Regions from separate parts of the Enterococcus sp. AMC1251 genome, predicted to be linked through region 3. Evidence: a T-box and tRNA genes for the amino acid it is inferred to sense, from the RefSeq annotation. Region 3 holds a T-box; the other regions hold tRNA genes.
What was found. A T-box is a leader RNA that pairs with one kind of tRNA and senses whether it is charged. The one in region 3 lies ahead of serS (serine--tRNA ligase), so its partner is inferred to be a tRNA-Ser.
Positions count from the first base shown of each region.

Region 1: it encodes a tRNA-Ser, which carries the amino acid that the T-box ahead of serS (serine--tRNA ligase) is inferred to sense. The anticodon was not compared.
Region 2: it encodes a tRNA-Ser, which carries the amino acid that the T-box ahead of serS (serine--tRNA ligase) is inferred to sense. The anticodon was not compared.

Region 1 covers NZ_CM177098.1:2,114,054-2,116,284, reverse strand. Annotated here, with positions in the region: rRNA gene AC4BBR_RS10020 (23S ribosomal RNA) at 1-486, shown strand, start outside; rRNA gene rrf (5S ribosomal RNA) at 585-700, shown strand; tRNA gene AC4BBR_RS10010 (tRNA-Asn) at 708-781, shown strand; tRNA gene AC4BBR_RS10005 (tRNA-Ser) at 828-916, shown strand; tRNA gene AC4BBR_RS10000 (tRNA-Glu) at 931-1,002, shown strand; tRNA gene AC4BBR_RS09995 (tRNA-Val) at 1,015-1,087, shown strand; tRNA gene AC4BBR_RS09990 (tRNA-Asp) at 1,097-1,170, shown strand; tRNA gene AC4BBR_RS09985 (tRNA-Phe) at 1,183-1,255, shown strand; tRNA gene AC4BBR_RS09980 (tRNA-Tyr) at 1,259-1,339, shown strand; tRNA gene AC4BBR_RS09975 (tRNA-Trp) at 1,348-1,418, shown strand; tRNA gene AC4BBR_RS09970 (tRNA-His) at 1,432-1,504, shown strand; tRNA gene AC4BBR_RS09965 (tRNA-His) at 1,535-1,607, shown strand; tRNA gene AC4BBR_RS09960 (tRNA-Gln) at 1,623-1,694, shown strand; tRNA gene AC4BBR_RS09955 (tRNA-Cys) at 1,730-1,800, shown strand; tRNA gene AC4BBR_RS09950 (tRNA-Leu) at 1,820-1,903, shown strand; gene AC4BBR_RS09945 (P-loop NTPase family protein) at 2,099-2,231, shown strand, end outside.
Region 2 covers NZ_CM177098.1:3,083,152-3,085,382, forward strand. Annotated here, with positions in the region: tRNA gene AC4BBR_RS14515 (tRNA-Glu) at 211-282, opposite strand; tRNA gene AC4BBR_RS14520 (tRNA-Ile) at 295-368, opposite strand; tRNA gene AC4BBR_RS14525 (tRNA-Gly) at 381-451, opposite strand; tRNA gene AC4BBR_RS14530 (tRNA-Phe) at 470-542, opposite strand; tRNA gene AC4BBR_RS14535 (tRNA-Asp) at 557-630, opposite strand; tRNA gene AC4BBR_RS14540 (tRNA-Met) at 690-763, opposite strand; tRNA gene AC4BBR_RS14545 (tRNA-Ser) at 897-986, opposite strand; tRNA gene AC4BBR_RS14550 (tRNA-Glu) at 1,005-1,076, opposite strand; tRNA gene AC4BBR_RS14555 (tRNA-Ser) at 1,086-1,173, opposite strand; tRNA gene AC4BBR_RS14560 (tRNA-Ile) at 1,193-1,266, opposite strand; tRNA gene AC4BBR_RS14565 (tRNA-Gly) at 1,271-1,341, opposite strand; tRNA gene AC4BBR_RS14570 (tRNA-Asp) at 1,350-1,423, opposite strand; tRNA gene AC4BBR_RS14575 (tRNA-Met) at 1,483-1,556, opposite strand; tRNA gene AC4BBR_RS14580 (tRNA-Ser) at 1,691-1,780, opposite strand; tRNA gene AC4BBR_RS14585 (tRNA-Ile) at 1,812-1,885, opposite strand; tRNA gene AC4BBR_RS14590 (tRNA-Met) at 1,905-1,978, opposite strand; tRNA gene AC4BBR_RS14595 (tRNA-Ala) at 1,997-2,069, opposite strand; tRNA gene AC4BBR_RS14600 (tRNA-Pro) at 2,080-2,153, opposite strand; tRNA gene AC4BBR_RS14605 (tRNA-Arg) at 2,164-2,231, opposite strand, start outside.
Region 3 covers NZ_CM177098.1:3,438,881-3,441,111, forward strand. Annotated here, with positions in the region: gene croS (sensor histidine kinase CroS) at 1-617, shown strand, start outside; T-box leader at 656-867, shown strand; gene serS (serine--tRNA ligase) at 966-2,231, shown strand, end outside.

The sequences.
Region 1 (2,231 bases), 1.3 Mb from region 3:
GCCATCGCTCAACGGATAAAAGCTACCCTGGGGATAACAGGCTTATCTCCCCCAAGAGTCCACATCGACGGGGAGGTTTGGCACCTCGATGTCGGCTCGTCGCATCCTGGGGCTGTAGTCGGTCCCAAGGGTTGGGCTGTTCGCCCATTAAAGCGGCACGCGAGCTGGGTTCAGAACGTCGTGAGACAGTTCGGTCCCTATCCGTCGCGGGCGTTGGAAATTTGAGAGGAGCTGTCCTTAGTACGAGAGGACCGGGATGGACTTACCGCTGGTGTACCAGTTGTTCTGCCAAGGGCATTGCTGGGTAGCTATGTAGGGAAGGGATAAACGCTGAAAGCATCTAAGTGTGAAGCCCACCTCAAGATGAGATTTCCCATTTCTTTAAGAAAGTAAGACCCCTGAGAGATGATCAGGTAGATAGGTTGGAAGTGGAAGTGCAGTGATGTACGGAGCGGACCAATACTAATCGGTCGAGGACTTAACCAAAGAAACGAAATAAAAAAGTATTTCGGGCTGTTTGATTACTACTTCAATCCAGTTTTGAGTGAATAAAAAGCACTCAATTAAATAGCAACAACACCCAGTGTGGTGGCGATAGCGAGAAGGATACACCTGTTCCCATGCCGAACACAGAAGTTAAGCTTCTTAGCGCCGATTGTAGTGAAGGGTTTCCCTTTGTGAGAGTAGGACGTCGCCACGCTAATTATTCCGGCATAGCTCAGTTGGTAGTAGCGCATGACTGTTAATCATGATGTCGTAGGTTCGAGTCCTACTGCCGGAGTTCCTTAATATAGGACATATGAGTAGTGTTTGCTTCTTTTAACTCTGGAGAGTTGTCCGAGTGGCCGAAGGAGCATGATTGGAAATCATGTAGACGGTGAACGCTGTCTCAAGGGTTCGAATCCCTTACTCTCCGTATTAAGTTTTATTGGCCCGTTGGTCAAGCGGTTAAGACACCGCCCTTTCACGGCGGTATCACGGGTTCGATTCCCGTACGGGTCATTTATATTTTTTGGAGGTTTAGCTCAGCTGGGAGAGCACCTGCCTTACAAGCAGGGGGTCGGCGGTTCGATCCCGTCAACCTCCATTAAATTACGGTTTGGTAGTTCAGTTGGTTAGAATGCCTGCCTGTCACGCAGGAGGTCGCGGGTTCGAGTCCCGTCCAGACCGTTTTAAGTTTTTGGCGCAGTAGCTCAGTTGGTAGAGCAACGGATTGAAGCTCCGTGTGTCGGCAGTTCGATTCTGTCTTGCGCCATTTGGAGGAATAGCGAAGTGGCTAAACGCGACGGACTGTAAATCCGTTCCTTAGGGTTCAGTGGTTCGAATCCACTTTCCTCCATTTATAGTAGGGATATAGTTAAACGGTATAACTACGGTCTCCAAAACCGTCATTGTGGGTTCGATTCCTACTATCCCTGTTAATAGTTTATGGCGATTGTGGTGAAGTGGTTAACACAGCGGATTGTGGTTCCGCCATGCGTGGGTTCGATCCCCATCAGTCGCCCTTAGCTTTAAATTTATTATATGTTTTATGGCGATTGTGGTGAAGTGGTTAACACAGCGGATTGTGGTTCCGCCACGCGTGGGTTCGATTCCCATCAGTCGCCCTTAACTCTAATTATTGGGGTATAGCCAAGCGGTAAGGCAACAGGTTTTGATCCTGTCATGCGTTGGTTCGAATCCAGCTACCCCAGTTTCTCTTTTTGAGAATGGTCAATTTGTATAATATGGCGGTATAGCCAAGTGGTAAGGCAGAGGTCTGCAAAACCTTCATCACCGGTTCAAATCCGGTTACCGCCTTGCGAATTATTTATTTTATGCCGGCGTGGCGGAATTGGCAGACGCGCTGGACTCAAAATCCTGTGATCTTACGATCGTGCCGGTTCGACCCCGGCCGCCGGTATATGCCAAGCATTAACATGTATCTTATGTTGATGCTCTTTTTTTTGTCTAGGTGATTTTTGGGAGAGTCTCTACTTTGCACACTGAAATAAATATAGAAAATCGGTGACTTTTGAGTATGAGTTATTATCTCCTAGATCATTCTTTACTAATATAGTTTACCTTCACATCTTAGTGTAGGGAGGAAAAATAATAGATGAGTAAATTAATCATTATAAGAGGGAATTCAGCTAGTGGGAAGACGACTACAGCTAAAGCAATTCAAAATCACTACCCCAGAGGAACTGTAATGAGGATTTCTCAAGATGAAATTCGGTTAGGTATCTTAA
Region 2 (2,231 bases), 360 kb from region 3:
ATAAAAAAAGAAAAACCCAACCTTTCCAAAAAAGAAGATACTCTCCCTTTTTGGAAAAATTAGGTTTAGCTTGTATTTAAACAATCACTATCCGTATATTCACTTGTTGTGTACAAGCTTAGAATACATTATTACAACTGCATTGTCAACGTTTTCATAAAAAAAATATAAAAAAAAACATTATGCAACTAGCAAAATGCTTTAAAGACATGACCCGTACGGGAATCGAACCCGTGATACCGCCGTGAAAGGGCGGTGTCTTAACCGCTTGACCAACGGGCCTTTTACAAATTATGGGCCTAAATGGACTCGAACCATCGACCTCACGCTTATCAGGCGTGCGCTCTAACCAGCTGAGCTATAGGCCCTTAAAGAAAAAAAGCGGGTGACGAGAATCGAACTCGCGACAACAGCTTGGAAGGCTGTGGTTTTACCACTAAACTACACCCGCATGTTTCTTCTTTCAAAATGGCGCAAGACAGAATCGAACTGCCGACACACGGAGCTTCAATCCGTTGCTCTACCAACTGAGCTACTGCGCCAAAAATAAATAAAACGGTCTGGACGGGACTCGAACCCGCGACCTCCTGCGTGACAGGCAGGCATTCTAACCAGCTGAACTACCAAACCAATAATAAATGTATTGCATCACTATACTACTCATACTTTTAAAACAAATTTAAAAGCAATTGCGGGGGCAGGATTTGAACCTACGACCTTCGGGTTATGAGCCCGACGAGCTACCTGACTGCTCCACCCCGCGATAATATATAGTCTATATGACTATAAAAGGTGATATTTCTTGGTGATTACTAGTAAGATTACTTCTCTCACTTCATTCGCCAAGTATGTTCATCATCTGTTCTGGCAAAGCCACTTACAGCGATTCTCAGTAAAGGAGGATAAGGGATTCGAACCCTTGCACGGTTTTACCCGCCTGACGGTTTTCAAGACCGTTCCCTTCAGCCGGACTTGGGTAATCCTCCGAAATAAATATTAAAAAATGACCCGTACGGGAATCGAACCCGTGATACCGCCGTGAAAGGGCGGTGTCTTAACCGCTTGACCAACGGGCCGCTATGAAACGGAGAAGGAGGGATTTGAACCCTCGCGCCGGTTTCCCGACCTACACCCTTAGCAGGGGCGCCTCTTCAGCCACTTGAGTACTTCCCCAAGAAAATAATTTGAAAAATGGGCCTAAATGGACTCGAACCATCGACCTCACGCTTATCAGGCGTGCGCTCTAACCAGCTGAGCTATAGGCCCATAAAGCGGGTGACGAGAATCGAACTCGCGACAACAGCTTGGAAGGCTGTGGTTTTACCACTAAACTACACCCGCATTTAAAACGGTCTGGACGGGACTCGAACCCGCGACCTCCTGCGTGACAGGCAGGCATTCTAACCAGCTGAACTACCAAACCAATAATAAATGTATTGCATCACTATACTACTCATACTTTTAAAACAAATTTAAAAGCAATTGCGGGGGCAGGATTTGAACCTACGACCTTCGGGTTATGAGCCCGACGAGCTACCTGACTGCTCCACCCCGCGATAATATATAGTCTATATGACTATAAAAGGTGATTTTTCTTGGTGATTACTAGTAAGGTTACTTCTCTCACTTCGTTCGCCAAGTACTGTTCATCATCTGTTCTGGCAAAGCCACTTACAGTGATTCTCAGTAAAGGAGGATAAGGGATTCGAACCCTTGCACGGTTTTACCCGCCTGACGGTTTTCAAGACCGTTCCCTTCAGCCGGACTTGGGTAATCCTCCGAAATAAATATATTGTTAATTGTCACTACAATGGACCTTGTAGGACTCGAACCTACGACCGGACGGTTATGAGCCGTCTGCTCTAACCAACTGAGCTAAAGGTCCTTGGCTCTTAAAAAAGAAATCGCGGCGAAGGGGATCGAACCCCCGACCTCCCGGGTATGAACCGGACGCTCTAGCCAGCTGAGCTACACCGCGAAAATAATAAAGTACTAATGGAGCCTAGCGGGATCGAACCGCTGACCTCCTGCGTGCAAAGCAGGCGCTCTCCCAGCTGAGCTAAGGCCCCACAAAATAAATCGGGAAGACAGGATTCGAACCTGCGACCCCTTGGTCCCAAACCAAGTGCTCTACCAAGCTGAGCTACTTCCCGTAGCTAAAAATGCACCCAAAGGGAGTCGAACCCCTAACCTCTTGATTCGTAGTCAAGCACTCTATCCAGTTGAGCTAT
Region 3 (2,231 bases):
GTTATTTAGGTTTGATTGAGGATCGACAATTTCATAACGAAGAAGATTTGCTGAAGTATACACATACAGCTTACGTAAAAGCGAAACAAATGAAATTGCTTGTTGATGATCTTTTTGAATATACAAAAGTTCGTCAGCCCTCAGTTCCTATCAATACGATTAGTTTTGATATGGCGCAATTAATTGAACAACTTGCTGCTGATTTTGAGCTGGAGGCAGATAAAAACGACATGACGATTCAAGTTAATGCTAATCCGCCATCGATAAAAATGGATGGTGACACAGAAAAACTAGTTCGTGTCTTCAACAATCTACTATCAAATGCACTTAAATACGGTAAGGGTGGGAAAAATATCGTCATTGACGTAGAGAAGGTTGGGACAGAAGCTGTAATCTCGGTTAGAAACGATGGTCCTCCAATTCCAAAAAAATCTTTAGATCAATTATTTGATCGTTTCTACCGTGTGGAAGAATCACGTTCCCAAGAAACAGGTGGAACAGGTCTTGGTTTGGCTATTGCACAAAGCATTATTGCATTACATGGAGGATATATCTATGCAACATCTGATAATCATTGGACCTCTTTTATTATTCATTTGCCTTTGAAGAGAAATTGATTTACTAAGGTTGACATCCAAACAAAAGTTTTGTATCCTAGTGACAAGCAAAGAGAAAAAGTATTTATAGTGCTGAATCAAAGAGAGTTTGCGGTGGTGAGAGCAAATATTCTACTATAAAGAAGTCCGTCTCTGTTCCTTGCGTTTAACGAAATAAGTTAAACCGGTCACAGCCGTTATCTGTATTACAAGTGCAGCTTTAAGCTGAACTTGGGTGGTACCGCGAAATTCAAGTCATTTCGTCCCAAGAAATTTTTTCTAGGGATGGAGTGGCTTTTTATTTTATTTCAATGTTATCTAGCTACATGGTCTAGCCCATCACGCTTTTAAACTTAAGGAGGAGTAATTATGTTAGATGTAAAAATGATTCGTCAAAATTTTGATGCTGTTCAAGCAAAATTGAAAACCCGTGGTGTAAAGGAAGAGGTATTAATAGAATTCTTGCGTTTAGATGAAAGCCGTCGGAATTTATTAGTAAAATCAGAAGAGCTAAAAAAATATCGGAATGATGTTTCTGCCGAAATCGCACAGTTAAAACGAAATAAAGAAGATGCCACTGCCAAGATTACTGAAATGAAAGAAGTTGGTGGCAAGATCAAATCCATGGACACTGAAATCGAAGAGATTGATACAAAACTTCATGAAATTTCTACAACATTACCGAATCTTCCTCATGATTCAGTACCTATCGGGGCAGATGAAGACGATAATGTTGAAGTACGCCGTTGGAGCGAGCCTAGAAATTTTGCTTTTGAACCGAAACCTCATTGGGATGTAGCAGAAAATCTGGATATTCTTGATTTTGAGCGTGGAGCAAAAGTCTCTGGAAGTCGTTTTGTCTACTATAAAGGATTAGGTGCCAGATTAGAGCGTGCATTGTACAACTTTATGCTGGATATGCACGTTTATGACCATGGTTATACCGAAATGATGACCCCTTATATCGTAAACAGCAACTCTATGTTTGGTACTGGTCAATTTCCAAAATTCAAAGAAGACGTTTTTCAACTAGATGGAACCGATATGACATTGATCCCAACGGCTGAGGTTCCTTTGACAAACTATTATAATAACGAAATTTTAGATAGTAAAGATTTACCTATCTATTTTACAGCACTTAGTCCATCTTTCCGTTCTGAAGCTGGAAGTGCCGGTCGCGATACGAGAGGCTTGATTCGTCTGCATCAATTCAACAAAGTAGAAATGGTGAAATTCAGTGATGCAGAACATTCTTATGAAGAATTAGAAAAAATGACGGCAAATGCAGAAGATATTTTACAAAAATTGAATTTACCTTATCGCGTCCTGTCGCTAGCAACAGGCGATATGGGCTTCTCTGCTGCAAAAACGTATGACTTAGAAGTCTGGATCCCAGCTCAAAATGCTTATCGTGAAATTAGTTCTTGTTCAAACTGTGAAGATTTTCAAGCTCGTCGTGCAATGATCCGCTACCGTGATGAAAATGACAAAGTACAATATGCTCATACGCTAAATGGGTCTGGTTTGGCTGTAGGTCGGACAGTTGCAGCTATCTTAGAAAATTATCAAAATGAAGACGGAACAGTAACCATTCCAGAAGTTTTGATTCCATACATGGGTAACTTGAAATTAATT